Linked DNA regions of Formosa sp. Hel1_33_131. The protein of the gene in region 2 interacts with the protein of the main gene of each other region in a pairwise test. Links are inferred from orthologs where the notes say so. Each region holds a gene or a part of one and is shown on either strand. Other genes may lie near its edges. The genes, in order: ftsA and FORMB_RS07785.

Region 1 (16,225 bases), 980 kb from region 2 along the record:
GCACTATTAAAAGTTTCCCATTTTCCCTCTCCCCAGTTTGTGATGGTTCTAATAAGAGTTCTAGAAGCATGATTACCATTCATGTATATTTTTCCAATGTCTTTTGCCGAATCATTTACCTGTACGGTAATTGTTTTGATTCCATCAGAGGCATAGGTGTGTGTTGGGAAACCACCTCCTGTCACATTGGAGTCAGTATTATCATCTCCCCAGTCAATAGTAATATTAGCGTACTCTTTTAAAGGCAATTCAAATGTTAAATCAGAACTTGTAAGTTCCCAAGTAGAAATAAAATATGAACAAGTTCCCCATGCAGGCTTGTTCGTATTCAATAAACCTGACGAGTTGCTAAAATAATTGGGTTCTGAAGAAATATTAGAAACACACCATCCAGTTAAATCTTGATTAAAATCATCAGCATCAAAAAACATAGCCTCCATATTAGTCACTGTTGTGGTATTCCACGAAGATATGTCTCCATTAAAATCAGAACTATAACCAAACATATAATACATATTTGTTACTTTAGATGTATCCCAACCTCCAATTTCTTGATTGAATGTTCCTGCGCTCATAAACATCCCAGACATGGTAGTCACAGCACCGGTATTCCAAGAAGAACCACTAGTATTAATGTTTCGATTAAAAACAGTGTTTTTGAACATATTTCTCATAGTAGTCACATTACTTGTATTCCAAGAAGATATGTCTCCATTAAAAAGAGAAGCATCATGAAACGTAGCATCTAAAGAAGTCACTACAGATGTGTTCCAATCGTTTAAAGTTAAGCCCACTAAACTTGGACATTCATTAAAAGCATGAGACATTGAAGTTACTAAAGAAAGATCTGGCTCATCAGTCGCTGGAATAGTTAAATGAGTAGCTCCCTTAAAAGCGTAATGAAAAGACTCCCATTTTCCTTCTCCCCAGTTTGCTATAGTTCTAATTAAAGTACTAGAAGCATGAGCATTTAGATACATTTCTCCAATATCTTTTGTTAAAGGATCATTTACCATAACTGTTATGGTTTTAGTACCTGCGGCTGAGTAAGTATGGCTTTGCATGGTACCATCCGTATGGGTTGTAGATGTACCATCTCCCCAATCAATAGTAATATCGTCGTAATCTTTTAAAGGCAGTTCAAATGTTAAATCAGAACTTGTAAGTTCCCAAGTAGAAATAAAGTCATTATGATTGTCATACCTATCAATAGTATTTTCAAGTTCTGAATCAGAAATTAGATCCGTATTCGCTGCAGTAACAGAATAACCACCATCGGCAGGGCTATCAGTGGTATTAAAACTATACGTATGGGGGTTTGCTAAAACAACTTTGGAAGTGTTCTCATTGAACGCCGATAGACTGATCAGCAAAAAAGCTAAAATAAAATAGCGCATATGTTAAATTGGTTAATGCTACAAATATAGTGAACTATTTATGAATCATATCGCAACCTGTGAGTAGAGCAAAAAAAAGAGACGATCTGAAAAGTCTTTTTCTTGTCAAGTTGACACTGAAATACTGAAACAAGTTCTGCACAGGAACATCCAGCATGGTAGGATTAGGTTGGGATCCCACAAAACTCCGCTTTGAAAATTGTGACGTCCTGAAATAGTGTTACATTATTACTAATTATCTTGGGAGTAAATTGTGACCAAAACTTCGAATATTCAAAACTTAATTAATGATACCAAACGTTTCGCTTATTGATTTCACAAACTGTGGGACGTCTTCAACTGTGAAATAAAAATCAACTTTAAAACGATTTTTTTTAATTTTTTTTAACTTTAAAACGCCTTTTCTAATTGGGAAATAGCCCGTGCTTTCTCTTGAACAGAAACATATTCGACCAAATATAGCATCCACCTCTGCTAGAGATTCATCTTTTAAAACCATGTTTTGATCCAGTTCACCTATGTTTAAATAAATCACCTCATAATAACCACTATCTGCAGTTCCTTGAATTTCGTCGCGCTCATACTTAAACATTAATAAGCTTGATTTGCTTTCTTCCAAAGTGATATATGAATTATTGAATTTATCGTGTTCAATTTTTGCACTTTTATTGTCTAAAATTTCTAAAGAACAGTCCCCGTTTTCTGGACAATTATTAAAAAATTGAACCGAGGAGTTTGATGTGTCAGTGGGCTTATTTGTTGATTTACAACCAACTAATAATAAAAGAACAAACATCAACTTTTTATGTGAATAAAGCATTTTAAGCATAAACTATAATTGTAATCTGGAAATATAGTGATATTTTTGTAAGAACCAATTAATTAACTTTTATGAAAACAAATTACACAACTCGTTTGTCGATCCTTTTATTTTTTATCTTTTCATTAAATTCATTTGCGCAAAAAGATCGTTCATTTTGGATTCAGACTTCAAAAGAAAACACTTCTAAAAAGGAACTTAAACTCCGAAAAACCAATCCTGAAAAAGCACAGTATTTCAATTTAAATATTGATGCATTAAAGAACCATTTAACAGATGCTCCACAAAGAAATAGCACGGAAAATACCTCCGAAAAGCTTGTGGACTTTCCAACTGCAAATGATTCTTTCGAAACTTTTAGTGTTATGGAAGCTTCTGTTTTAGAGAAGCCGCTACAAGATAAATACCCCAACATAAAAACTTATGTCGGAAAAAGTATTTCAAACCCTTCGAATACCATTCGGTTCAGTATCACAGCACAAGGGCTTCATAGTATGTCTTTCAAAGCGGGTTCTGGCACGGAGTTTATTGACCCATACACCAAAGATTCAGAGGCATATATTGTTTATTCTAAAAAAGATTTACCTGTTTTGGATGAACCATGGATTTGTGAATTTGATGATGATACAGCAACAAATACACAACAGCGAAATGCAGCTAATATGAGTTACTTCAATGCGAATGATGGGATGATGCGTGATTTTAGATTGGCATTGGCCTGTACTGTTGAATACGCTCAATTTCAATGGACTGCTGCCGGATTATTGGCATCAGACACTGAAGCTAACAAAAAAGCGGCCGTACTGGCGGCTATGGTAGTTACCATTAACAGAAATAATTTTATTTACGAAAGAGATTTATCAGTCACCATGACCATTGTTGCCAATAACGAAAGTGTTATTTTCATTGATTCAGATAATTTTTCAAATAGCAGTGCTGGTGCATTAATAAGTGAAAGTCAAACCGTAATTGATGCTAACATAGGTTCTGCTAACTATGACATTGGCCACACCTTTTCTACAGGTGGTGGTGGTCTGGCCTCTCTGAACTCTCCTTGTACTGGATCCAAAGCAAGAGGAATTACTGGATCTCCGAACCCTGTTGGAGATCCTTATGATGTGGATTATGTCGCTCATGAAATTGGACATCAATTTGGTGCGCCGCACACATTCAATGGAAATTCTGGTAACTGTGCAGGAAACAGAACAGCTTCTAATGCTTATGAACCAGGAAGTGGATCAACAATTATGGCTTATGCTGGGATTTGCGCACCGCAAAATATTCAATCCAATAGCGATGCTTATTTTCATCAAAAAAGTTTGCAAATGATGTGGGATAATATCTCTACTGGAAATAGCAACTGTGCGACACAAACGGCTACAGGAAATGCTGCACCAACGTCTAATGCTGGTAACGATTACAACATTCCTGCCTCTACTCCTTACAAATTAACGGGTACTTCGACGGATACGGACGGAATTACAACACACACCTACACTTGGGAACAATACGACTTAGGTCCTTCTGGTTTGCCTGTAGAATCAAACACCTCTGGACCACTGGTTCGCTCATATGAAGGGACAAACGACACAAGCAGATACATTCCAAGAATGTCAGACATCCTTGCAAATGGAGGCGTATCTACTGAGTGGGAAAAATTGGCTTCTGTAAATCGTGACCTAAATTTTAAACTCACCGTCAGAGATAATGACATCAGTGGAGGGCAGACAGCAACAGCCCAGATGACCGCTACGGTAGTCTCAGCTGCTGGCCCATTTGTGGTGACCTCTCAAAATGTCAATGGTCAATCTTTGGTCGCTGGTGCAACAGAAACAATCACATGGAGTGTAGCTGGCACTACAGCAAATGGAGTAAATGAAGCCAATGTGGATATTTTATTATCTACAGACGGACTCAACTACGATACCGTTTTGGCGGCTAATGTCCCAAACGATGGAAGTCATAACATTACTGTTCCAAATGTGGCTTCAGATAGCTGCCGCATAATGGTAGCAGCATCTGATAATATTTTCTTTAACATCAACACGCAAAACATCACTATTGGCCTACAAGAAAGCTGTAATACCTACGCTTCTGAGACCTCTTTAAACTTAGCCATACCAGATGGCATAGCTGCTAATGCTCCTGGCGAACCTCTTGTTGTGGGTGTAAATGTTACTGAAGTTGCTACAATTTCAGATGTAAACTTTAATATTGACATTTCACACGATTACTTAGACGATCTTGTTATAGTTGTACAACATCCAGATGGAACACAGGCAGTTGTGTACAATAGAAATTGTGGAAGCGAAATAGATTTAGATATTACTTTTGATGATGAGGCATCAACAGCAATAGCATGTGCAAATCCTACAATTGGCACTTATAAGTCAAATTTAAATTCTTTATCTAATTTTAATGGGAAAGACACTGCTGGAGTCTGGTACATTGCTGTTTTAGACTATTACAGTGGAGATCCCGGAATCTTAAACGATTATACTTTAGAAATTTGTTCATCTTCACCTTTATCAATAGAAGAAAATAAACTGAGTGATTTACGTGTTTTTCCAAACCCGAATAATGGCTCATTCACTGTTGGGTTTGATCCAAAGTCTGGACAAAACATATCTGTACAGGTTTATGACATTAGAGGAAGACTGATGTATACAAACACATACAACAGCGTCAATCGATTTGAAGAAGTCATTAACTTAAATAACGCACAATCGGGTGTCTATTTACTTCAAATTTCTGATGGTTCACAAAAAGTCACGAAGAAAATAATAGTGAATTAATTATTTGAATTAAAAATTAGAAAAGCTCCTGTATTTAGGAGCTTTTTTTTTGCTTATCTATTTCCAATCCAATGAGACTATAAAATAAAAACAAAAACTTCAAAATTTAGCATTCCATTTTGGTCTGGGCTATAACAACTCAAATCTCCAAGCTTATATCCAAGAGTGCATGTGATTTTTGGTTCAATTCCATATGATGTTTCTCCTATTCAACCATTAATACTAACCGTTTGTAAACTAGGAGCATCTTCATCTCCAAACCATTGTTGACGCCCTGTTGTTCTTAATTTATTACAATTAGAAACACCAGCCATAGAGAGGGGTGTAAAACATAGTAGTTATCGGTTAATTAGTCCGAGTACATTGGCAATTCTTCCTGAGAATTAATAGTCTGTGTTACTAAAGCTAAGATTGCTACAAACACAAGTTTTTTAAATAAAATAATAAATTATCTTTTAAGCTGAATTTAATAACGTAGCGAGAAATGAGATTTAAGCTGAGCTTCTAAGCCGTTACTGTTTAGATAGTTTGCAACGAACCAATAATCAGTTCCCGGTAATCGCTGTCCATTAAATGTTCCATTCCATGCATTTTGACTCGGCCTAAAATCCAATAATAATTTACCATAACGATCGTAAATACGGATCCTAGCTAAAAGATTATCCTTTAAACATTTGATGTTCCAAGTATCATTAAAGCCATCGCCATTTGGTGTAAAGAATTTTGGATATTCCATAATCGAAACCGTTGTTTCTGGCTCTGTGTTACACGTATCTATAGCGTCCCTTACCACCACTGTATGCTCACCACATCCAGTCACATATTCGAAAACAGAGCTGAACTGCCAAAGTCCGTTATCGAGCTTATATTCATAAGAACCGCTTCCGCCAGATACTGTGACTGAAATAACTTGATTTGTATCAAATTCTTCTGATAAGTTAATAGCACTAATCGTTAAAACATTCACAGGGATGACCACCACCGTCATTATGGTTGGGTCTGCACATTCGTCTGCATTGGGTGTAAACGTATAAGTCGTCGTTGTTGTATTGTCAAGCGCTGGTGTCCAAGCCCCTGTAATACCATCGTTAGAGGTGGTTGGCAGTACCGCTAAAGCGTCGCCATCACAAATAGCATCAACAGCTGTAAATAGTGGATTCACTTTTGGGTTCACTACAATAGTGAGCGTTGCTGGATTGGCACAGAGTCTTGCAGTAGGGGTAAACGTATAAGTGGTCGTTGTTGTTGTGTCAAGCACTGGACTCCAAGTTCCCGATACTCCATTGTTAGAAGTGGTTGGCAGTACCGCTAAAGCGTCGCCATCACAAATAGCGTCAACTGCATCAAAAACAGGATTCACTAATGGGTTCACTACAATGATGAGCGTGGCTGGATTGGCGCATTCCCCTAAATCAGGTGTAAACGTATAAGTCGTCGTTATTGTATTGTCAAGCGCCGGACTCCAAGTTCCTGATACTCCATTGTTAGAAGTGGTTGGTAGAGCTGCTAAAAAGTCGCCATCACAAATAGCGTCAACAGCACCGAAAACAGTATCCACTATTGGGTTCACTACAATGATGAGCGTTGCTGGATTGGCGCATTCCCCTAAATCAGGTGTAAACGTATAAGTCGTCGTTGTTGTATTGTCAAGGGCTGGTGTCCAAGTCCCTGTAATACCACCGTTAGAAGTGGTTGGCAGTACCGCTAAAGCGTCGCCGACACAAATAGCGTTAACTGCATCGAAAACAGGATCCACTATTGGGTTCACTACAATGATGAGCGTTGCTGGATTGGCACAGAGTCTTGCAGTAGGTGTAAACGTATAAGTGGTCGTTGTTGTAGTGTCAAGCGCTGGTGTCCAAGTCCCTGATACTCCATTGTTAGAAGTGGTTGGTAGAGCTGCTAAAAAGTCGCCATCACAAATAGCGTCAACTGCATCGAAAACAGGATCCACTATTGGGTTCACTACAATAGTGAGCGTTGCTGGATTGGCGCATTCCCCTAAATCAGGCGTAAACGTATAAGTGGTCGTTGTTGTAGTGTCAAGCGCCGGACTCCAAGTTCCTGAAACTCCATTGTTAGAAGTGGTTGGTAGAGCTGCTAAAAAGTCGCCGTCACAAATAGCGTCAACTGCATCGAAAACAGGATCCACTATTGGGTTCACTACAATAGTGAGCGTTGCTGGATTGGCGCATTCCCCTAAATCAGGTGTAAACGTATAAGTGGTCGTTGTTGTAGTGTCAAGCGCTGGTGTCCAAGCCCCTGTAATACCATCGTTAGAGGTGGTTGGCAGTACCGCTAAAGCGTCGCCGACACAAATAGCGTCAACTGCATCGAAAACAGGATCCACTATTGGGTTCACTACAATGATGAGCGTTGCTGGATTGGCACAGAGTCTTGCAGTAGGTGTAAACGTATAAGTCGTCGTTGTTGTAGTGTCAAGCGCTGGTGTCCAAGTCCCTGTAATACCATTGTTAGAGGTGGTTGGCAGTACCGCTAAAGCGTCGCCAAAACAAATCTCTGGAATTTGAGTGAAGGTTGGTGTTACATTTGGATTCACGGCAATTGTCATATTTACAGTCGCAGCACATTGGCCTGCATCTGGAGTGAAAGCATAAGTGGTGGTGGCTGTAGTATCCAAAGACGGTGACCAAGTTCCAGTAATGCCATTATTCGATGTGGTTAGCAGTTCACTTAAAGCGCCTCCGGAACAAATCTCTGGAATTTGAGTGAAGGTTGGTGTTACATTTGGATTCACCGCAATTGTCATATTTACGACCGTAGCACATTGGCCTACATCCGGAGTGAAAGCATAAGTGGTGGTGGCTGTAGTATCCAAAGACGGTGACCAAGTTCCAGTAATCCCATTGTTCGATGTGGTTAGCAGTTCACTTAAAGCGTCTCCGGAACAAATCGCTGGAACTTGCGTGAACGTTGGTGTTATATTTGGATTCACCGCAATTGTCATATTTACGACCGTAGCACATTGGTCTGCATCTGGAGTAAAACTATACGTAGTGGTGGTCGTAGTATCCAAAGACGGTGACCAAGTTCCAGTAATCCCATTGTTCGATGTGGTTAGTAAATCACTTAAAGTGTCTCCAAAACAAATCGCTGGAACTTGCGTGAACGTTGGTGTTACATTTGTATTCACGGTAATAGTCATATTTACCGCCGTAGCACATTGGCCTGCATCTGGAGTGAAAGCATAAGTGGTGGTGGCTGTAGTATCCAAAGACGGAGACCAAGTTCCAGTAATCCCATTATTCGATGTGGTTAGCAGTTCACTTAAAGCGCCTCCGGAACAAATCTCTGGAATTTGAGTGAAGGTTGGTGTTACATTTGGATTCACCGCAATTGTCATATTTACGACCGTAGCACATTGGCCTACATCCGGAGTAAAAGTATACGTATTGGTGGTCGTAGCCGGAGACCAAGTTCCAGTAATTCCATTATTCGATGTGGTTAGCAGTTCACTTAAAGCGTCGCCATCACAAATCTCTAGAATTTGAGTGAAGGTTGGTGTTATATTTGGATTCACCGCAATTGTCATATTTACGACCGTAGCACATTGGTCAGCATCTGGAGTAAAACTATACGTAGTGGTGGTCGTAGTATCCAAAGATGGAGACCAAGCTCCAGTAATCCCATTATTCGATGTGGTTAGCAATGCACTTAAAGCGTCTCCAGAACAAATCTCTGGAATTTGAGTGAAGGTTGGTGTGATTTCAGTAATTATACTCACATTACCCGTAGCTATTTCACTTGAAACATCGGAAGGAAAAACGACACTTATGTCATCTAAAAAATTACCTAATGACCCTGCTGGTTGGATAGACTTAAAACGAATGGTATAGTTTATTCCTAAATCATCAGGTAAAACATACTCTAAGCTGTAATACCCCCAAGAATCTATACCATCTGAAAACGCACCTAAGTTTGTGTAAGGACCACCAATGGGACCAATTTCAACCTCCATTATGTCGTCTGCGCTAGAATTTCTTCCTCTATGAGCAAAAGAAAGTATTACTGAAGAACCTGGAATTATTTCAAAATTTTGAAATAATGTAGATTGCATATTGGCATTTAATTCTATAAATTGATTTCCTGAATAGGCGGCAATTCCATTCATTTCATCACCCCAAACTTCAATTTGAGAATCACTGGCGGTAGTTTCCCAACAAGGAACAGTGTCTTGATGTACAATACTATAACTTCCAAGTATACCTAATTGATTCTCTTCAAAATCCGTATTACACAAGTAATTATCCTTACTGATAGATACGCTATAATCCCCTTCAATAGATGTAGAAAAACTCTGAACATTACCAGGATTACTTACACCTTCTGGAACAATCCAAGTATAAGAATAGAAACCCGCAGGTGATGGTGTTGCAACTAGTGTCGCTATTCCACTAGAGCATATAATTTCACTATTTACAGCAACGCTAAACGGAATCGTATTCACCGAGATCGTCATGGTTTGATTGATTGCACAGGCCTCTGAATCATCTGGTGTAAAAGTATAGGTAGTTGTTTCCGTATTGTTGATTGCTGGAGACCAGATTCCTGTTACTCCGTTGTTCGATGTAGTCGGCAATGCTCCTAAGGTTTCCCCATTAAAAATAGCAGCTACTTGCGTGAACGTTGGTATTACATTTGGATTCACGGCAATTGTCATATTTACAGTCGCAGCACATTGGCCTGCATCTGGAGTGAAAGCATAAGTGGTGGTGGCTGTAGTATCCAAAGACGGTGACCAAGTTCCAGTAATGCCATTATTCGATGTGGTTAGCAGTTCACTTAAAGCGTCTCCGGAACAAATCGCTGGAACTTGCGTGAACGTTGGCGTTACATTTGGATTCACGGCAATTGTCATATTTACAGTCGCAGCACATTGGCCTGCATCTGGAGTGAAAGCATAACTGGTGGTGGCTGTAGTATCCAAAGACGGTGACCAAGTTCCAGTAATCCCATTGTTCGATGTGGTTAGTAAATCACTTAAAGTGTCTCCAAAACAAATCGCTGGAACTTGCGTGAACGTTGGTGTTACATTTGGATTCACGGTAATAGTCATATTTACCGCCGTAGCACATTGGCCTGCATCTGGAGTGAAAGCATAAGTGGTGGTGGCTGTAGTATCCAAAGACGGTGACCAAGTTCCAGTAATCCCATTGTTCGATGTGGTTAGTAAATCACTTAAAGTGTCTCCAGAACAAATCGCTGGAACTTGCGTGAACGTTGGTGTTATATTTGGATTCACCTCAATATTAGTGCTTTGAGAACAACCGAAACCTGAAGCATCGAAATGAGAATAAGTAACAGTGACAGCAGTTCCACCTAATCCTGACGGATTAAAACTTGCTGTTCCGTCACCATTATCAACTATACCACTACCAGTCCAACTACCAAAACTATCAGTTGGGGTTCCTGTAAGTGTAATACTACTACTTTCGCATAATGGACCGTACGAACCCGTATCAGTATTTGGATTGTCAAAAGAAAAACAAGCACTGTCAAAATTAGAGTGGTTTCCCATACTAATATTAAATCTATAGTTACCTGCCGGTAATACAGCATCCCCTGAAGCTAAATACCATATATTAGCAGTAGATGGCATATTTAACTGGTTTGAACTAGCAACAATATCGGTGGTATTATCGCTATTAACGCGTAATATATCAATTCTCCCTGTAGAAGTCAGCCCATCACGAACGGAAAAATAACCAGAAAAGAATACTTGTGTATTGCACTGAAAGTCAAATTCTTGATAAAAATCTGCTGACCCAGCAACAATATCTAAATATTGAACGCCCTCTTGTGCACTTATTGGACCACCTTGACCTGCAACGCCATTAACTTTTACAAAATTTGGAGCTGATCCAACTCCATTCCAACCATTTATTGGCCATGTTAGGAAATTATTTCCAATATTAGTTACTGAAGGCACTTCAAAAGAGGGGTTAACTAGTTGATTTCCTGAGGATCCTTCACATAAGGATGTTGACAAGCCCCTTTCAAAAGTAGCTGCTCCAGCTGGGCCAACAACTTGTATGGAAATGGTTTGACTGAATCCCGATAGACTAATCAGCAAAAAAGCTAAAATAAAATGACGCATTGTTAAATTGGTTAATGCAAATTTAGTGAATTGTTTATAAAGTATGAAATCGATCGGAAAGAGCTTACTTGTCCTAAAAACATTACTGATTCTAGTAAGGTTTTTTGACTCAGGCATTCGATAGTTCGGACTTTTTATATGGATTGAATGATATAAGCTCAAAAAAAACACCAAGAATAAAGTGTGATCTAGAGGGGATTAGCTGCGCTGATCCCACAAAGCTCCGCTTTGAAAATAGTACAAACAAAAAAACGCTCAAGCAAGCTTTTTTAGAACTTCTTTGTTTCAACTAATTAGCGAATTAAAAAGGAGTAGCTGCGCTGATCCCACAAAGCTCCGCTTTGAAAATAGTACAAACAAAAAAACGCTCAAGCAAGCTTTTTTAGAACTTCTTTGTTTCAACTAATTAGCGAATTAAAAAGGAGTAGCTGCGCTGATCCCACAAAGCTCCGCTTTGAAAATAGTACAAACAAAAAAACGCTCAAGCAAGCTTGGCGTTTTTTCTTATTGTACTATTTATTCGTGACCCAGAAGGGATTCGAACCCCCAACCGTCAGAGCCGAAATCTGATATTCTATCCAGTTGAACTACTGGGCCATTGTATTTAAGACAACTTAGCTTTCACTAAAGTTGATATTGTTTTGCCATCGGTTTTACCTGCGAGGGTTTTACTCACCACACCCATCACACGTCCCATGTCTTTCATTCCAGAAGCGCCTAAAGATGCAATGGTATCTACCACTACTTTTTCAACTTCAGATTCGTCTAACATTTGCGGTAAAAATTGACTGATGACTTCGACTTCTGCCAATTCAGGTTCTGCCAAATCTAAACGATTTTGCTCTGTAAATATCGCCGCACTGTCCTTACGTTGTTTGACTAATTTTTGTAATAATTTAAACTCGTCTTCTTCATTCATCTCCGCATCAGCACCACTCGTACGGGCTAATAAAATAGCGGATTTAATGGATCTTAATGCCGTAAGGGCTACGGTATCCTTGGATTTCATAGCGGCCTTAAGCGCGGTCATAACTGAATCTTGTAAGCTCATAAGATGGACATTTAATTAGAATGCGAATATAACAAAAACAACGATTCTTATTCTTAAAAAATAAAAAAACCTGAGAAATGAATTCATCTCTCAGGATTTAAATTTTAATATCGATTGGTATTAATCGACGTTATCGTGTAAATACGAATTATTAGATCGCAACTGTACCTCATCATTGTCATCAAGACCTATGGTGGTTCTGGAAGACTGTTCATCTGATGAATGTTCCACATCTTTCAAATTGACGCCCTGACGTTTATAAGCAGGCTCTTTTTCAATTTCCTCAATTTTAGAGGTGTTAAATTTATAATTAAAAGCCTTCATTTTTTGACGCCTTTCATCCGCTCTCTCTCTGAGTGTGATTGAAATAGGACTGTCATAAGGATCTGAGGTTTCTTCTGTTTCCGATGTGACCGAGCGTTCTTTGACCGTCACTTTAGTAAAAGTCATTTCTTCATCAACTTCCACTTCTACCGTTGGTTTTGCACCTTCATATTTTTGATCGGTTTGTTCTAAAACAATATGATCGTCCAATACATAACGCGTCTCCCCTTCTTCATTCGCCTCCGTTACAGGAATTAATTCTATATAGTCATTGACTTCAATATTATTTACAGCCGTATCTTCTAAAGTAAATACTTCCACTTCTTCAGATTCTGACAGGGATTGTTTATTCGAAATTGGAAGATCGAAAGTGAGCATCGTTTGATCTTCTTCTTGAATGGCTTCAAAGCTATCTTCGGATGGCATGCTGGTGACTTCATTGATAATAAAGTCCTCCTCTTCAATCTCACCGGTCTCTACATTCACTTCTTCAAAAACAACTTCAATATTTTTAATCGATTCTGAAGTTGGAATTAAATCAGATTCACTAGAAATGTCCGCAAGCTCGTCTGTATCCACTTCTTCCAAATTATAAACCACAGCCTCTTCACTAACAACCTCAACGGATGCTGATGGCGTATTTAAAGGATCTAAGGGCATTAAATCATGCTGCATAGTTTGTTCGTCTTCCAACGCATGAACTACCTTTTTAACCTCTGTATTGGTGATGTCATTTTGTTGATCGACATCAAATCCTGTGGCAATAATGGTGACAGAAATAGATTCTCCTAACCCTTCATCTTCCCCCACTCCCATGATGATATTGGCACCGTAACCAGCCTCGGCTTGAATATGATCATTTATTTCTCCTATTTCATCAATGGTAATTTCTTGTGTTCCAGAAACGATGAGCAACAATACGTTTTTAGCACCTGTAATTTTATTATCATTAAGCAGTGGAGAGTCCAAAGCAGATGTAATTGCTTCTTGGGCTCTGTTTTGACCAGAAGAAGTCGAAGACCCCATAATGGCAGTTCCGCTATTACTCAACACTGTTTTAGCATCTCGTAAATCAATATTTTGTAAGTAGTGGTGTGTGATGACTTCAGCAATGCCACGAGCAGCCGTGGAAAGTACTTCGTCGGCTTTAGAGAAACCAGCTTTAAACCCTAAATTACCATATACATCTCTTAACTTGTTGTTGTTTATAATCACTAAAGAGTCCACGGTTTTTCGAAATTTCTCAATCCCTTGGTGGGCTTGCGCATTTCTTATTTTACCTTCAAACTCAAAGGGCATGGTGACAATTCCCACAGTAAGGATGTCCATCTCTTTAGCCATCTTAGCAATGATGGGCGCAGCACCTGTTCCAGTTCCACCACCCATACCAGCCGTGATAAATACCATCTTGGTATTTGACGATAACATGGTACGAATATCATCCAGACTTTCAACTGCAGATTGCTCCCCAATTTCTGGGTTGGCACCTGCACCTAAACCTTCGGTTAAATGCACTCCGAGTTGAATTTTGTTGGGAACACCACTGTTGTTCAATGCTTGTGAATCGGTATTACAGATCACAAAATCGACCCCTTTAATTCCTTGTTTAAACATGTGGTTAATCGCATTGCTTCCGCCCCCTCCAACGCCTATCACCTTGATGATGTTCGATTGGTTTTTTGGGAGATCGAATGTGATTCCAAAATTATTATTGCTGCTCATATACTTAATTTTACTGGTTATAATTTTTATTCTGCGTTGTCCAAAAAGTCCTTTACTCTTTCGGTTAATTTATCCAAAAAGCTGCGGTTGTCGCGAGGCGATTCAATGGGCGTCGGAACTATTGGCGCATCTTCGTCCTCAACTTCTACTTCTGGAGTTTCAATAATTCGTTTTTCTTGTCGCATCAAACTGTCCATCACGAGTCCGACCGCCGTGGCATACATTGGACTTGTAATATCGCTATCGCTGTCCCCTGCCAAATGCTCGTTTGGATAGCCAACTCTGGTATCCATTCCTGTGATGTATTCTACCAATTGTTTCAAGTGCTTCAGTTGGCTTCCACCACCTGTTAACACAATACCCGCGATGAGTTTTTTCTTTTGCTCTTCGTGTCCGTAATTTTTAATTTCTACATAGACTTGTTCGATAATTTCCACCACTCTGGCATGAATTATTTTAGACAAGTTTTTAAGCGTAATTTCTTTTGGATCGCGTCCTCTCAAACCGGGAATCGATACGATTTCATTTTCCTTGTTTTCGCCTGGCCAGGCAGATCCAAATTTTATTTTTAATAATTCGGCTTGCTTTTCTATAATCGAGCAGCCCTCTTTAATGTCTTCAGTAATCACATTTCCTCCAAAGGGAATCACCGCTGTATGTCTGATAATACCATCTTTAAAAACGGCTAAATCGGTCGTTCCACCTCCTATATCAATCAGGGCAACGCCCGCTTCTTTTTCTTCTTGACTGAGCACTGCATTGGCGGATGCTAAAGGCTCTAAAGTGATCCCGTCTAAATTCAAACCTGCCGTTTGAACACAACGTCCAATGTTTCGAATGGAAGATACCTGCCCTACTACGACGTGGAAATTCGCTTCAAGACGTTCGCCATACATCCCGATGGGTTCTTTAACTTCTGCCTGACCATCCACTTTATAATCTTGTGGTAACACGTGAATAATTTCTTCACCCGGAAGCATGACCAACTTGTGAACTTGATTGATAAGACGGTCAATATCTTCTTCATTGATGACCAATTCAGAATTCTCACGAGTAATATAATCACTGTGCTGAAGACTGCGAATGTGCTGTCCAGCAATCCCTACAGTGACCTCTCCAATCTTAAGACCAGAATTGGTTTCTGATTCCAAGACAGCTTGTTGGATGGACTGAATCGTTTGCGTAATATTATTCACAACGCCTCTATGCACACCCAGACTTTTGGACTTTCCAATGCCGAGTATCTCTAATTTGTCATACTCATTTTTACGACCAATCATCGCCACAATTTTTGTGGTACCAATATCTAATCCTACTGAAATGTTTTGAGCTTCCATACACTTATTTTTTTGTGCAAACAACTTGATTATCAAATTGCAAATTCACGCTTTTATATAAATCTAACACCTTATCTTTTTTTGCTTTTTGATAAAATGCTTTTAAATTCTTCATTTTTTCATCTAAATTCTCAAGGCTTCCTACTAAAACCTCAAAATTTAAGAGTCTCATTTTTAAACTTATTTCTTTATTTTCTCCTTGATGAATCTCGGTCACGTAGGTTTTTAAAAACGAATCCGAATAGACTTTTAACGCCATCGTGTAAACGACTTCTAAATCTTCTTTTTCCACATCGCCCGTTACCAAAGGCACACGCGCACTGTGTTGCGGGGACAACGGCATCCACAAACCATCTTCATCAATGTAAAATGTTGCTTTAGAATACACTCTTGCAATCGGTCGTTTTTGTTCGATTTTTGTTCTAACTTCTCCGTTTACAGTAAGATACACTTGAGCCGATTTTATCATATCATCAGACTCGAGTAAAAACTCCATTTCCTTCAAATCTAAATTATCTTTCGGTAAAATATACAGTTGTTCTTGATTTTGTATTAACAATTTATTAACCATCTCTGTGGTAATATAAACGTTCTCTTTTCCGGTAAATTGGACGTCCACTTTCGTCACCGGACGGTTGTTGTTTGTGAAGGAAGAAAAGGC
Region 2 (16,236 bases):
AAATTACTCGAACCGTTCCCAGAATCGCCTTACAAAAAATCTCTGATTTTGATGGTGAACTACGTCATTGAAAGAAATAAGTAAGGGGACTAAAGCCCTAGGTGTTTTACTGCGGGACTTCCAAATTCATAGCCATAAGCCCTCCATGAACTGGGTTCGCTTTCATACTTCCAAACAACATCGCCATCAGGGGTGACTTCCCACATTCCAAAATCACCTTCACAAATGAGCGTGTTTCCATTGCCCAATCGGTCCGCTCCCGAAATTCTTACAAAGTGCAGTTCTTCATCCGTAAAGCTCCATACAGTTGTGGGTTCGTTGTTGGTATTAGGCAGCAATGAATAAGGTTCAGGAAGCCTCATTTCATAAACAGTAGATTGTTGCAATCCGTCAGGACCGGAATTACCATAAATCAACATATTGCCTGCTCCAGGGACTCCGTTTTTTAATAAATTAGGAAAGTGATTGCTGTAAAACGTTCGCGTTCCAGATGAATTGTTATAGGCCATAGGGTTTCCAAAACGGTACAGCAAATCGCCGCCTTTGTTGTAATTTCCACCGGAGTTACTGCTTGCTTCATTGATTGTGGTGCTGTGGTCGACAGCCCACACCTCACTAAAGAAATTGACACTTATATAGACAACATCTTTGACAGCGTCGTAACTGAGGCCATTAGCATGCATAAAGTCTCCGCTAGGCTTTAAATTATAGTTGATATTGATGCGTTGTGGGTTGTCTGATATTGCGCCGTAATTAGGGGCATTGGAATCATGTTCTTGAACAATATGATCCCAGCTGCGCCATTCCCATTCCACTTGATTGGTATTGGGATTGACTTCGATTAATGTTTCTACATAAACGTTTGAATCAAAATCGACTCCAGCAGCTTGTACTTCAGCAGCATCAATTTCCTCCCAGACTAAAAAAATCACATTTCCATTTGGCAACATTTCAACGTCATGGTGTCCGATGTCGTTTCCGTTGACGTAATCGTAACTCCAGGCTTCAGTTCCAGCTTCGTCAAAAATTTTGACAACACCTCCATAGCCTCCAAAGTTAACAACCGGATCGGATCGTTTAAACATTCCAATGCTTTTTCCATCGGGTAACAGTTCAAAATCGTTTCCAAGATTTGTTTCAAAGTTCCATTCATAAAGCGTATTCCCTTGTTTGTCTACTAAAAGGGATGTTGTTCTTCCGCTTTTAACAAGTAAACTTAGATGGTCATGAATTTTTTCGGAATCATACACTAGAACGTTATCCGTTAAAATAACTTCGGGTTCAGGGGGCGTAATTTCTGTGTCGTCTTTACAGCTAAAACTCAAGAGGATAAACAGAAAAGTAATTGGGGCTTTACATTTCATGATCCAAAAATAAACAAAAATGTGTAATGTATCTAACTTAATTCTTGTATTTTTATGAGCCCGAAAAAAATCTTTTAAAAAAAGCATTTAATTTGATATCAAAAGCCACCATAGATCAAGTATTTGACACTGCCCGTGTAGAGGAAGTGATCGGCGATTTTGTGCAATTAAAAAAATCGGGAAGTAACTTTAAAGGTTTAAGCCCTTTTAGTGAAGAACGCACCCCAAGTTTTATGGTGTCTCCTGTAAAACAAATTTGGAAAGATTTTTCAACAGGAAAAGGAGGAACCTCCGTTTCATTCTTAATGGAACATGAGCATTTCACCTATCCTGAAGCCATCAAATATTTAGCTCGAAAATATAACATTGAAATTGAGGAAACCGTACAGTCGGATTCTGATAAAGAAGCCGCCGGAGAACGTGAAAGTATGTATTTGGTCAGTGAGTACGCGAGAACCTATTTTCATAATACACTGCTTAAAACCGATGCTGGAAAAGCGATTGGCCTTAGTTATTTTAAGGAACGTGGATTTACTGAAGAGACGATCAAAGATTTTCAGTTGGGGTATTCTACGGATGCTTGGAGTGGATTGACAGATTCAGCGCTTAAAAAAGGGTATCAGTTAAAATATTTAGAAAGCACGGGTCTTTCGATTGTGAAAGAAACCAAACAGTTTGACCGTTTCAAAGGGCGGGTGATGTTTCCCATTCATAGCATGTCTGGACGGGTACTTGGATTTGGTGGAAGAATTTTGGCTAAGAACGAAAAAGCAGCCAAATATCTCAACTCTCCAGAGAGTGATATTTATCACAAAAGTAAAGTCTTATATGGAATTTACTATGCCAAACAAACGATCGCCAAAGAAGATAATTGTTATTTGGTAGAAGGCTATACCGATGTGATTCAATTCCATCAGAAAGGGATTAAAAATGTGGTGTCCTCTTCGGGAACTGCTTTGACGCCTGACCAAATTCGATTGATCAATCGCTTGACAAAAAACATTACAGTCCTGTTTGATGGCGATCCCGCAGGAATAAGAGCCGCACTTCGTGGGATCGATTTGATTTTGGAGCAAGGCATGAATGTCAAAATTTGCACCTTTCCAGAAGGTGAAGATCCGGACAGTTTTGCAAAACAAAATACGCTTGAAGAATTACAAGCCTATCTAAAAGAAAACGCAAAGGATTTTATTGCTTATAAAGCATCTTTGTTGATGGAAGAAGCGCAAAATGATCCAGTGGCAAAAGCCAATTTGATTCGGGACATGGTCACCAGTATTTCTAAAGTGACCGATAACATTCAACGTGAAATTTATGTGCGGGAGTGTTCTCGTATTATGGACATTAGCGAAGGAGTGCTTTTTAGTACACTGGCGCAGATGGGAAAAAAAGCGGAGAATGACGCCAACAAATCTTACAATCAAAAACAAAAAGCATTTGAAGTTGTCAAATCCACAGCAGCACCCATAAAAGTGGACATTCAGTACGAGCTGGAACAAAAAATCATTGAAATATTACTCTTATACGGAAGTCGAAAAGAGTCTTTCGAAGATTTAATTTTGAAAGAAAACGACAAAGGAGCATTGGCGCTCGAACCCGTCATTCATGAGGTTAAAGTTTTTGAGAAAATATTTCTGGATTTACAAGAGGATGAAATGCAGTTTACCAATGAGAATTTCAAAACGCTTTATTATACGATTATCGACAGTTTAAACCAGACAGAAGATTTTGTGATTGAATCTTTTGTGAATCATTTAGATCCTGTGTTAGCATCCGATGTGACTGATATTTTGATGAATGAAGAACGCTACAATCTTCATAATTGGGAGAAAAATAATATTTTTCCAAAACAAAAAGATGTGAGTATTGCGCAGTTGGTCAGTGAAACAATTTTGACTTTGCGTTGTTTTTTAATCGACCGAAAAGTGGATGAAATCAAACAAGATACGCAGGATGAAGTGGACCACAGAACGCTTTTGGAAGATGTGTTGAATTACTCCAATTTAAAAATGTTGTTATCCAGAAAACTGAGTCGCGTCCTCTAAACGTTATTTGTTCTGACGTCCGTGATCGATCAATTCGACAAGATTTGAAACATTTAATTTTTTCATCAAACGCAGTTTATAAGTACTCACGGTTTTTTCATTGATGTTCAATTGATCCGCAATGTCTTTGTTTCTTTTCCCAGAAGATATGAGCTTCAAAACTTCCACTTCACGGGTCGAAAGTTTCTTGTACAAATTCATGGTTCCGAGATTATTTTTTTCAAAGGTAAGACTCTCCGCAAGTTCCTTACTGACATAAATACCTCCTTTAAACACCTTTAGAATGGCGCGTTTGATGGTAGAGGTGGTCACCGTTTTAGAGAGATAACCAGAAGCCCCTGCTTTGATCGCGCTGATCGCATAAATATCCTCTGGATGTGTGCTAAAAATAATCACACTTACATCGTTAAATTCTTTTTTTATCGTACGAAGCACCGTGATTCCATTGATGTCCGGAAGGTCCATAGTCATGAGAACGATGTCTGTATTGGATTTTTTGAGATAGTCTAAAAGTTGCTTTGCAGAGTTTGCGGTGTTTACAATTTTAATATCTGCTGAGTTCTCAAACAACACACGAATCCCATAGCTTACAATGGGTTGATGATCTGCAACGAGGACTCGAATCATGTTATTTTATTTTAAGTTTTGAGGAATTTCACAGACAGGGATGGGGTTCATTTTATGTTTATTGGCCGCATTGTAGCGTGAATAAATTTCAAGAACCGTACGTTCTCTGCCTTCAAAATCGTCCACTGTTTTTCCGTTTTCAACCTCCTTCATAGCCCATTCCAATTCGGGATACGAAGCCCCAATTTGGTCTTCGTCACTTCGGGAGTCCCCAAACAAACCATCACTTGGTGCTGCGGTTAAGATGCTTTCAGGGATTTCTAAAGCCCTTCCTAAATCGTACACTTCCGATTTTAAGAGGTCTGCAATTGGGCTGAGGTCCACGCCGCCATCTCCATATTTTGTATAAAATCCAACGCCAAAATCTTCCACTTTATTTCCGGTTCCAGCCACTAGTTTTCCTAAAAGTCCCGCATAGTAATAAAGAGTGGTCATTCGCAACCGTGCTCTCGAATTTGCCAATGCCATATCGACCATGATTGTGCTGCCTTCCAAATCAATTTCAGATTTAAAACTTTCAAAAACGGGTGTTAAATCAACCCGAGTGGACTGTACATTTGGAAACCTATTTTTCAGTTGTTCGATGTGTTCCTGAGCTCTTGACACATGACTTTCTGTTTGGTGAATGGGCATTTCTAAACACATCACATCCAGTCCCGTGAGGGCACAAAGTGTTGAGGTCACTGCAGAATCCACCCCGCCAGAAACGCCAACCACAAAACCACTGACCTTTGCGTTTTCGGCATAGGTTTTTAACCATTCTACAATATGGGGTGTCACTGATTTTGTGTTCATAGATTTCATTTTTTTGATAGTGACACAAAAGTAAACTATTCTAGATAATTTATTTTTATCTAGGTAAAGATAATACACTTAAAAGACAATTCATTGGTTAGTTTTTCGTTTGTTAATTTAGTGAAGTTATTCGCTATGTTTAAAAGTGAGAGATTGATGATGCGCCTTTAATTTTTAATATAATCAAACCCCTTATCCAAAATAGATTAATTACTTTTGCCATTCAATTGGTATTAAACTTATAATTTGAAATTCAACAGTACGCAATCAACCTCATTCTCGGTCTTAAAAACCATTGTTTTTTTGTTGGTTATTTGTGTATTTTCATGTCAAAATTCATCAAAAGTTGAAAAAGAAATATCTGGAATTGTTCTGAATTTAAACATTGAACGATTCGATCAGTTGTTTGCGACTTCAGCACCTTCGGAGCTTCCAGCTTTAAAACAAAACTATCCGTTTTTATTTTCCAAAAGATATGCAGACTCTGTATGGGTTCAACGTATGAGCGATCCAATTCAGCAGCTTCAAAATAAAGCGGTAGACAGTGTTTTTGAAGATTTCTCTAGTATTGAATCTGAAATAATAAGCTTTTATCAGCACCTTAAATATTATAACAAAGCACTCAAAACACCACGGCTAATTACGGTACTTTCTGATGTTGATTACCGTAATAAAGTGGTCGTTACAGATTCTATTGTGCTTATTGCATTAGACACTTATCTTGGAGCAGAGCATGAATTTTATGCAAGTTTTTATGATTACATCAAACAAAATTTAAATAAGGATCAAATTGTTTCAGACTTGGCAACGGCTTATGCAGAGCAATTGATTTACCAACCCAAACGGGCCACGTTTCTAGAAGAAATGATTTACTATGGGAAGCAATTGTATTTGAAAGATCTTTTGATTCCATTTAAAGATAACAATCAAAAAATAGGTTATTCTTCAGCGCAATATGAATGGGCAGAAGAGAATGAGTTTTATATATGGCAGTACTTTGTTGAAAAGGAATTGTTGTATGAAACGGATCGAAAATTACTGTCACGGTTTATCATACCCGCTCCTTTTTCTCGATTTAATTTGGAATTGGACAGTGAGTCGCCAGGTCGGCTCGGTCAATATATAGGATGGCAAATTGTAAAATCCTATATGGAAAACAACGAAACCCCTTTACTTCAAATGCTTCAAATGGAAGCAACAGAGATTTTTAACAACGCAAAATTTAAACCAAAAAAATAATGGCAACCCATACTTCAAAGATAGAAATGACCGTAGAATTAGACGAAAATCGCGTGCCAGAAAATTTATTTTGGACGGCTCAAGATGGAGGAGTTGCTAATGAAGAAGCCAAGGCCATGATGTTGTCTGTGTGGGATCAAAAAAAACAGGAAACCCTTCGTATTGATTTGTGGACCAAAGACATGCCAGTGGATGAAATGAAATTATTTTTTCATCAAACATTGGTGACCATGAGTGACACCTATTTACGTGCGACTCAAGATGAGAAAATGACCGCTACGATGAAAGATTTCTGTGATTATTTCGCTGAGAAATTAGAACTTGTAAAGAAGTAAATTACCATTCATTTAAGCGGTTGGAATCTAGTTTTAAAAAGATAAAAACCAAGATTGTAAACGCCCAAAGTCCTGACCCTCCATAACTAAAAAAGGGTAAGGGAATTCCAATGGTCGGAATGAGTCCCATTACCATCCCAATATTAATTAAAAAGTGGACAAACAGAATACTTGCGACGCTGTAGCCATAGACCCTGCTAAATTGTGATTTCTGCTGTTCTGATAGATATACAATGCGTAGAATCAACAACACAAATAGTAGAATAACGGCACTACTTCCAAAGAATCCCCATTCTTCACCAACGGTACTAAAGATATAATCGGTGTGTTGTTCTGGCACAAATTTTCCTTTGGTACGTGTGCCATCCATAAAACCTTTTCCAAACGTGCCTCCAGATCGAATTGCTTTCTCCGACTCATTTAGGTTGTAAGAAATATTGCGCTTCATGGCTTGCAGTTTTTCGGGATCTTTTTCCAAGCGAAGCCAAAGTCCAATACGATCTTGTTGGTGGTTTTGAAGAACGTTATTATAGGCCCATTGCACCCCAAAACTCAATCCAATACTACAGATTAATACCGCCAGTACACCTCCTATTTTTTTCTTTTTACGTTTAAAAAATAGCTGATATATGAAAAGTAGTACCGCCATTGAGAGACATACTGCTGTTGCAGAAAACTTTAAAGTCGCAATGCCTAAAAATGCTACAAACACTGCAAATAATAGGTAGTACTGAGGAATGCCTTCTCTGTAAAACACAAAAAATAAACTTCCAAAAACGAGGGTGCTTCCCGCATCATTTTGTAACAGAATTAAACCTGCTGGGATACCGACTAAGAAGGCTGCTCTTATCTGGTCTTTTTGTTCTTTGATGTTGGTTTGCAGGTCGCTAATATACTTTGCTAGGGCCAAGGCCGTGGCGAATTTGGCAAATTCACTTGGCTGTAAAGTCATCCCCCCAAAATCATACCAAGAGATCGCCCCATTAATTTGCTTTCCGAAAATAAATAAACCGATTAGAGAAAGAATGGATCCGAGGTAAATGATGCTCGCAAAGCGTTCGTAAAACTTAGCATCGACGGATAAAATCAATATAATTAAGATAATAGAACCTATGATAAAAATCAGTTGTTTGCCGTAGGGCTTGCTAATGTCAAAGTAGGATGTAAACTCACCCGCCGCAGAGGCGGATAAAATATTGAAATACCCAAATATAACCAGTGCTGTAAAAATAATTACAGCCATCCAATCTAATTGAAAACTATTGGCGCGATTCAGGTTCATTTATCATTTATTTTAAAAGGTTTGCCGCTGTAAGGTTTAAGGTATTCGTCTTCTAAACTTTTTTCGAGAACCAATTTTTCCATGCGTTTTAAGGTGACTTCTCCTTTTATGTATTTTTCAATCATCAAACTGGCTATACGTCCTGCCCAACGGGAACCGTAATATCCGTTTTCAACCAGAATGGCAATCGCAATTTTAGGATTATCTTTTGGAGCAAAAGCCACAAATATGGAATGGTCTGTGAGTTGTTGCCGTACTCCGTCAATTTTGGTGAAATTTTCGGCGGTGCCTGTTTTACCGCAAATTTCTATTCCCGGAACTTTCAGAAAACTGGCAGTTCCTTTTTTATAGACATCGTGCATTCCTTCAATAATAGGATCAAAATAGCCAGGATTAATGGACGTTTGTTTGGGGGTTGTAAAGTTAGGATTCATCTCTTCACCCTCAATAGATTTTAGGATGTGAGGGGTGTAATAATAGCCTTTATTCGCAATGGCGGCAGTCATATTTGCCAATTGAATGGGCGTCACTAAAATCTCACCCTGACCAATCGCATTAGAAATGATGGTGGTAGCACCCCATTGAAAATCGGGATACCATTGGTCATAATAATTTCCATCAGGAATGTTTCCTTTTTTTCCTACCGATAAATCATTTCCCAAAAAATTCCCTAAACCGAAACTTTTTATATGACTGCTCCAGATGTCCATGGACTCAGAAGCATCACTATATTTTTCAACAGTCGTTCTGAAAGCCATCGCAAAATAAGAGTTACACGAATAACTAATTCCAGAATCTAGATTTCTGAATCCACCCCCACAATGGCACTGCATGACGCGTTTGTTTTTTCCATAGATGTATTTTCCCGAACAAATAATATTTGTTTTTGGAGTGATAGCATTTTCTTGTAAAGCGGTTAATGCCACTAACAATTTAAAAGGCGACCCTGGGACATGCATTCTTGTGAGACCTTTATCGATTAAAGGCCGATGAATGGAATCTAAATATAGCTTGGTGTAGTTTTTGGAGCGTTGGCGGCCGACTAATAAGTTTGGATTGTAAGAAGGTGCGGAGACAAGACTTAATATTTCGCCTGTACTTGGTTCAATGGCAACAATCCCTCCAATTTTGTTTTGCATCAGTAATTCCCCATAGGCCTGAAGCTCAGAATCAATGGTAATTTTAATGTCTTTTCCAGGCACTGGAAGTGTGTCAAACGCCTCGTCTTTATAGGCGCCAATATCTCTGTTGTAAATATCTTTTTGGATGTATTTCACCCCTTTAATCCCTCTGAGTATTTTTTCATAAGAAATTTCGACGCCTTGCTTTCCAATCAAATCACCAAGACGGTAGTAGGAATCCTTTGCAATTTCACTCGTATTTGCCTCAGCGATGTAGCCTAATACATTGGCACCAATGGAGGTTTGATAATCTCTTACGGACCTTTTTTGAATATAAAACCCTTTGAATTTTCTTAATTTTTCAGAGAGAAAAGCATAGTCTTCTTTTGAAAGGTGTGCTAAAAACACCGACGGTAATCGGGGCGAATAGCGCTTGGCGCGGTTGTAATATTTAAGAAAATTGGGCTTGTCAATTTTTAAAAGCTTACAAAACATAAGCGTATCTAAAGTCTCGACTTCTCTAGGAATCACCATCACGTCATAACTCGGTTGATTGGCCACCAAAAGACTGTCATTTCGATCGTAGATATAGCCGCGTTTTGGGTAATGAAACACTTTGCGAATGGCGTTGTCATTATCCATATCGAAGGCATCGGCAGTGTAAATTTGCAAATAAAACAAACGTCCAACAAAGCTAATCCCCGTTAGAATAACCAATCCAAAAAGCAGTACTTTTCTCATGTTTCTTTTTTGCTAAATAGTGATGAAAAGAGTAAACAAAGTATCAATGTAAAAATGCTGGAATACAAGGCTTGTTCAATGATTAATGCTATTTTATTTTCATCAAACAAAACAAGAGAAAATAAAATGAAATGATGAATTACGATGAGGAATAAAAAGTAAACCAAGCGTTGACTAAAGCCAGTGTTGCTAAATTTTATTGCTTGATAATCATACGCTGCTCCAAATGAAAACTTCAGAAAAAGTGGTCGGATGTAGGCAATAGCCACACTTGCTGCTGCGTGCATTCCTCCAGAATCTAAAAATATATCGATAGACAATCCTAACAAAAAGCTCACGAAAATAAACAACAAGCGATTGTTTACAATGGGGTATAACAATATAAAAATGACATAGACATAAGGATTCAGGTCTCCTAAAAAATTGATATTACTACAGACAACGACCTGAAATATAACCAGTCCTATAAAACTTAAAATAGTTTTCAATACACTATTATTCATCGGAAAGATTTAAGGCTTCTAGCTCGTTAATATCTGTATTTTTTATAATGTAAACATGCTCCAGATTTTTCATGTCATTAAACAATTTGACATCAATAATATAAAGGTCTTCTGTATCATTGAGCCGGTAAGAATTAATGCTTCCAACAGGAATGTTAGGAGGGAAGGTTGAGGAGTATCCACTAGTGACAATCGTATCTCCGACAGTCAATTCTACAAGGTCTTGTACGTCTTTTAGTTGTGCTATTTCTGGAGATTTACCATCCCAACTCAAAATCCCAAAATAATTTGTTTTTTGTAATTTCACATTAATCCGACTGTTTGTATTTAAAATTGATAACACCCTAGAATAGTTTTTAGAGGTAGCGTCAATGATTCCCACAATACCTTTGGAAGTAATCACGCCATAATCTTCTTTAATACTGTCGCTTCGCCCTTTGTTAAGAGTTAAATAATTATTGGGAAGAGAAAAGCTGTTTTTATAAACCAGACTTGGGTGCAAGTCGTATTTGTATTCCAAAACAGAATCGACGGGAACAGAATCCTCATGACTAAAAACCATCATTTTCAAGCGGCTATTTTCCTCTAGAAGTAATTGGTTCTCCTTTTTTAAATTGAAATATTGAGTGACGCCATGAAACGTGCCGTAGATACTCCCGGTTATTTGATTGGAAGAATTCAGGAATTTACTGCGGTGATACTCATGCGATTGAATCGTGAGTGAAAAGGCATAAGAAAACAACAACAAAAACAAGACAAATGTTTTGTTTTTAATGAAGAAATTAAAAAGTTGTTGCATTACTTAAGTTCTATTTTATCAAGACACTTTTATACTTCGCAATATTTTTTAGAACAATTCCAGTTCCTCTAACAACGGCTCTTAGCGGATCTTCCGCAATATAAACAGGCAAGTCTGTTTTTTGAGACAATCGTTTGTCCAAACCTCTTAACATCGATCCACCACCTGCAAGATAGATGCCTGTGTTGTAAATATCAGCCGCCAGTTCTGGAGGTGTTTGTGAGAGGGTTTCCATCACGGAATCTTCAATTCTAAGAATCGATTTGTCCAATGCTTTCGAAATTTCTCGGTGCGTAATTTGAACCTGTTTTGGTTTTCCTGTCAACAAATCTCGCCCTTGAACGTTCATTTCATCTGGCGGAATTTCTAAATCTTCCGTCGCGGCACCAATTTGTATTTTTATTTTTTCTGCGGTGCGATCTCCAACATATAGGTTATGTTGTGTACGCATATAATATATGATATCATTTGTAAAGACATCTCCTGCTACTTTTACGGATTTGTCACAGACAATACCTCCGAGAGCAATCACAGCAATTTCGGTAGTTCCACCACCAATGTCCACAATCATATTTCCTTTTGGTTGCATGATATCCACTCCAATCCCAATAGCCGCAGCCATTGGTTCATGAATTAAATACACTTCTTTACCGTTCACACGTTCAGCCGATTCTTTTACCGCACGCATTTCTACTTCGGTAATCCCCGAAGGAATACAAATCACCATTCTCAGAGAGGGTGTGAATAATTTATTCTTTAGTGCTGGAATACTTTTGATAAACAAACTTATCATTTGTTCAGACGCATCAAAATCTGCAATAACACCATCTTTCAGGGGGCGAATTGTTTTGATGTTTTCATGCGTTTTTCCTTGCATCAAGTTGGCTTCTTTACCGACCGCAATAATTTTTCCAGAGACACGGTCTCTAGCAACAATGGAAGGGCTGTCAATCACAACTTTGTCATTGTGAATAATTAAAGTGTTGGCGGTGCCTAAATCGATGGCTATTTCTTCTGTCAAGAAGTCAAAAAATCCCATATGCTATAAAAAATTTATCAAAAATATTAAAGTAATATGCTGTTTTGTAAATGTACTAAAATAAACTTGAGTTTGAAAATAGCTTTTACGTAAATAATTTAGTGTTTAAAATGACGTGTTTTTGTAAACACCATCGCTACATTGTTGGCGTTGCAATAATCAATACTCAACTGATCTTTAATGGAGCCTCCCGGTTGGATGACGGCTGTAATTCCTGCATTTTTTGCAATTTCCACACAATCAGGAAATGGGAAAAAAGCATCACTTGCCATCACGGCACCGTTCAATTTGAAATCAAATGAATTCGCTTTATGGATGGCTTGATTTAAAGCATCGACACGACTTGTTTGTCCCGTTCCACTCGCAAATAATTGTTTGTTTTTGGCTAAAACAATAGTATTTGACTTGGTGTGTTTGCATATTTTAGAAGCGAATAATAAATCTTCAATCTCACTTTCAATTGGGGTCGCAGTAGTTGCGTTTTCCAAGATCTTTCGCTCATCGGTAATCATGTTTTTCTCCTGAACTAAGACACCATTCAAACAACTTCTTACACCAGTTTCGGGTAAATCAACCGTATTTTGAATTAATAAAATTCTATTCTTTTTTCCTTTTAAAAGCGTTTCTGCTTCTGTACTGAAAGAAGGTGCAATGACCACTTCACAAAATAAACCGTGAATTTCCTCAGCAGTCGCCAAGTCAATCTCGCTGTTAGAAATTAAGACACCACCAAAAGCCGATACAGGATCTCCTGCCAAGGCATCTACATACGCTTGATGGATGGTCTCTCGTTGTGCAACACCACAGGCATTGTTGTGTTTTAAAATGGCAAACGTTGGTTTTTCATCATGAAATTCATTCATTAGGTTCACAGCGGCATCCACATCCAATAGGTTGTTGTAGCTCAATTCTTTTCCGTGAAGCTTCGTAAACATGGCTTCAAAATCGCCAAAGAAATAGCCTTTTTGATGTGGGTTTTCTCCGTAACGAAGTACTTTGCCTTCGGTTTCACTAATTTTTAAAACAACCTCTTCTTTTTCGCTATTGAAATAATTAAAAATAGAACTGTCGTAATGCGATGACACATTAAAGGATTTGGTAGCAAAGCGTTTGCGGTCTTCAATTGAAATGCGTCCTTCGTCCTCAGAAATGAGTCCTAAGAATTCAGCATAATCGTCTACAGACGATACACAGATTACATCTTTATAATTTTTGGCGGCGGCACGAATTAATGAAATCCCACCGATGTCAATTTTTTCAATAATATCGTCATTGCTAGCACCTGATGCGACTGTTTTTTCAAATGGATACAGATCCACAATAACAGCATCGATTTGAGGAATTGAAAACGAATTCATTTCTTCCACATCTTGTGCATTGTCTTGACGGTTTAAGATCCCACCAAATATTTTTGGATGCAAGGTTTTTACACGTCCTCCAAGAATAGAAGGGTAGTCTGTGATCTCTTCTGCGGGTACGACCTTAATTCCTAAGTCGTTAATAAATTTTTGAGTGCCTCCAGTGGAGTAGATGGTCACACCTTGTGCGTTGAGTTTTTCAACAATGGGTGCGAGTCCCTCTTTGCTAAATACGGATATTAAGGCGGATTTGATTGTTTTGCTTTGGCTCATTTGGAAGTCTAAAAATTAAAAAACAAAAGTAGGCAATTATCACAGAAAAATGGAGTCGAAATTCCTCTAAAAAAAAGGTTTTTTTTAACGAATCCCTAGAGTTGTTAACAACTACATAAGCGTAGCAACCGATTGGCACACAAATTCTAAGAAATGTTCATCAGCATCTGTAAATGGGTCAGCTGTACTAGAATCAATATCTATTTGCCCTATGTTTTGACCATTGACAAACAAAGGGACTACAATTTCAGATTTCACATTGATGTTACAAGCAATATAATTATCCTGTGCTTTCACATCGGGAACCACAAAATTTTCATTGCTTAGGGCGACTTGCCCGCAAATCCCTTTACCAAACGGGATGATTGTATGGTCTGTAGGAGTTCCTGAATAAGGACCAAGTTTCAACTCTTCCTTGTCTCCATTTTTAAAATAAAACCCAACCCAATCATAATGAGGTATTTCCGTTTTTAATAAATCACAGATCAATTGCAAGCTGTGATCCTTTGAACTAGAATCTGAAATTATGGCTGTTATTTTAGGTTTTAAAACATCAAAAGTCATGAAAAATAATTTTTGTAAAAATACCATTTCTGCGTTTAATCCTATTAAATTGAATTAATTTTTCTGTACTCAGGTAATTATTCATAATCTTATAACAATAACCATTGGATTCTTTCAAACAACAAATTTAAACCTTAGACAAATTAGATTAGATAGTATTGATATTGGATAATATTCAATCATTTTTAATTAGTTTCAAGAGCTATTTTTGACTAATTACTATTTTAAGAGTCAGAATAAGCTGAAAAAAGGACTTTAAACAGAGAGTAGGCATAATTAAAATATAAATCAATGAAATCAATGAAATCAATGAAATCAATGAAATCAATGAAATCAATGAAATCAATGAAATCAATGAAATTAATGAAATTAATGAAGTTCACAGCTTTATTTTTGATTGTCATTTCAATCTTATCTTGTAGTGAAGAAGAGAGTATGGAAAACGATAATTTGGCTCCCCAAAATTCATTTAAGAAAATTGACATGAATTCTGTTGGAAGTAATTATGATCAATTGGTGAAAGACATTCAATCTCATAATAATTTAGATTTTACCATAGGAGAGATGAATTTTGAGATGAGAAACATGAAACCCGTTGAAGGTTTGGATGTGGAGAACACTATAATTCTTGAAGATGAAATAGGTGATAGAACTATAATTGTTGACAATATTGTAAGATCTATTTATGTTAGATATACAGATAACGCTAATAAAATGAACTATACCTTATATGGGTATGAAGATCCTAAACTTTTAGCGGATCTGCTAAAAACAAAAGAATATAATATTGATTTGTTAAGACAAAATAGGTCGTCTAAAAATGTCTCAAATAAATTTAATGAAAAACTCCATTTTAAATCTACAGAGACATCTTTTGTTTTAGGAAAAGTAATCGTAACAACAAAAGAAGAGTATGACCTTTTGAATATACAACAAGGTAGCCTGGGTGTGAAATGTTCTGAAAGTGAAGTTATTCCATTTGAGAACGCTACAGTAGACAGAACAGCACAGGTGCAACCTGTTTGGTTTCTCGTCATGTACAAAAGAGATATGACCACAAATACGGCTCCTATTATTGACGCACTAAATAACATTTTTAAATCATTGAATTCAGATGTAGAGTATTTTGGTAGCGATCAATATGGGTTTGTTCCTCTTTTAAAATCTAATTCTAATAAAATGTATATAGAATTAGGCGTAAAATATAAGCAGGCACCAAGTAATTTATATCATTATGATTCTGATGAGTTATTTATTAGATTTGAAAACTACTTGGCCAGTCAAGGAGAACGAAAAGCAAGGGCGCGTCATTTTTATATGTATTTAAATTCTGAAAGTACACCATTTAAGGATGGAATAAATGGCCTGGCAACTTATGAAAGTCCTCGTCATAAATATCGCTTTGGACTGTCAGCAAATGTTTCATCTACTTTTGCACACGAAGTTGGGCATTGCTTTGGAGCAAAACATTTTGATAACTTTGCTTACGATATGACTGAAACTGACACGTATTATCTTGCTTATAGTGTAATGTATTCAACGTATGGGGGATTCCCTGAGTTATTTAAAAAAGAAAAATTTTATGGGTCACTCAACAGGGATGGAGTCAAAGCGCGTTTATTAAGATAGAAATAACTGAAGAGGTATAAGAGATTAAATTTGTCGTTTTATTTAAAAAATAGTAGAAATAAGCAATGTTTTAATACGAGCTTTATTCTACTATTTTTTTGTTAACCGAATTTAAAAACTGTGACACATAAAGTTTTTTCAATGACATTAGCTCTTTGAGTGCTTTTGTCAACATTTTCATTTAAAATTGTAGATATTGCTATCTTCTTGAAGGTTGAATCGTGCTGTAATCCAGCGGAGAACACCAATACGGAATTTTATTTACCAAAATCATATGCTTTACAAACAGAGTTGTTTCTGTCGATGGCTTAAATCAATTTAACGTTGTTTCATCTATGGATAAATCACCCCTTGTAAAAGTTTTTCAATCGCTTTCAAAATTCAAAAGTAATCAGGCGCTTTTCATGTCTTTAGTTGTTGATTACGATCCTAATTACTTCTCCCCCGATTGATAATGACCCTTTCAAACAACAAATTTAAACCTTAGACAAATTAGATTAGATAGTATTGATATTGGACAAT

What was found.
Region 1: the proteins of FORMB_RS07785 (region 2) and ftsA interact in binary tests that used the Escherichia coli proteins (3 or more experiments, as listed by UniProt). The link is inferred for Formosa sp. Hel1_33_131 from one-to-one orthologs.

What each region holds. Positions count from the first base shown.
Region 1 is NZ_CP017260.1:732,790-749,014, forward strand. The notes cover bases 13,410-16,220. They hold ftsA (cell division protein FtsA), read right to left. Parts: upstream 15,565-16,220; coding sequence 14,254-15,564; downstream 13,410-14,253. Other genes in these bases: ftsZ (cell division protein FtsZ), read right to left, coding at 13,410-14,227; FORMB_RS03265 (cell division protein FtsQ/DivIB), read right to left, coding at 15,569-16,220. Outside these bases: FORMB_RS03225 (BspA family leucine-rich repeat surface protein), read right to left, coding at 1-1,397; FORMB_RS03230 (hypothetical protein), read right to left, coding at 1,678-2,193; FORMB_RS03235 (zinc-dependent metalloprotease), read left to right, coding at 2,289-5,012; FORMB_RS12965 (type IX secretion system membrane protein PorP/SprF), read right to left, coding at 5,222-5,326; FORMB_RS03240 (T9SS type B sorting domain-containing protein), read right to left, coding at 5,479-11,130; FORMB_RS03250 (GatB/YqeY domain-containing protein), read right to left, coding at 11,735-12,181; more of ftsZ, read right to left, coding at 12,302-13,409; more of FORMB_RS03265, read right to left, coding at 16,221-16,225. UniProt on the Escherichia coli protein: Essential cell division protein that assists in the assembly of the Z ring. May serve as the principal membrane anchor for the Z ring.
Region 2 is NZ_CP017260.1:1,714,700-1,730,935, forward strand. Bases 9,877-12,698 are described here. They hold FORMB_RS07785 (rod shape-determining protein), read right to left. Parts: upstream 11,891-12,698; coding sequence 10,862-11,890; downstream 9,877-10,861. Other genes in these bases: mreD (rod shape-determining protein MreD), read right to left, coding at 9,877-10,052; mreC (rod shape-determining protein MreC), read right to left, coding at 10,045-10,851; purH (bifunctional phosphoribosylaminoimidazolecarboxamide formyltransferase/IMP cyclohydrolase), read right to left, coding at 11,989-12,698. In the rest of the region: FORMB_RS07730 (polyprenyl synthetase family protein), read left to right, coding at 1-84; FORMB_RS07735 (aryl-sulfate sulfotransferase), read right to left, coding at 90-1,364; dnaG (DNA primase), read left to right, coding at 1,457-3,409; FORMB_RS07745 (response regulator), read right to left, coding at 3,413-4,036; nadE (NAD(+) synthase), read right to left, coding at 4,043-4,831; gliding motility lipoprotein GldB, read left to right, coding at 5,078-6,070; gliding motility protein GldC, read left to right, coding at 6,070-6,405; rod shape-determining protein RodA, read right to left, coding at 6,407-7,687; mrdA (penicillin-binding protein 2), read right to left, coding at 7,684-9,549; more of mreD, read right to left, coding at 9,546-9,876; more of purH, read right to left, coding at 12,699-13,521; FORMB_RS07795 (GAF domain-containing protein), read right to left, coding at 13,633-14,085; FORMB_RS07805 (hypothetical protein), read left to right, coding at 14,377-15,714. UniProt on the Escherichia coli protein: Forms membrane-associated dynamic filaments that are essential for cell shape determination. Acts by regulating cell wall synthesis and cell elongation, and thus cell shape.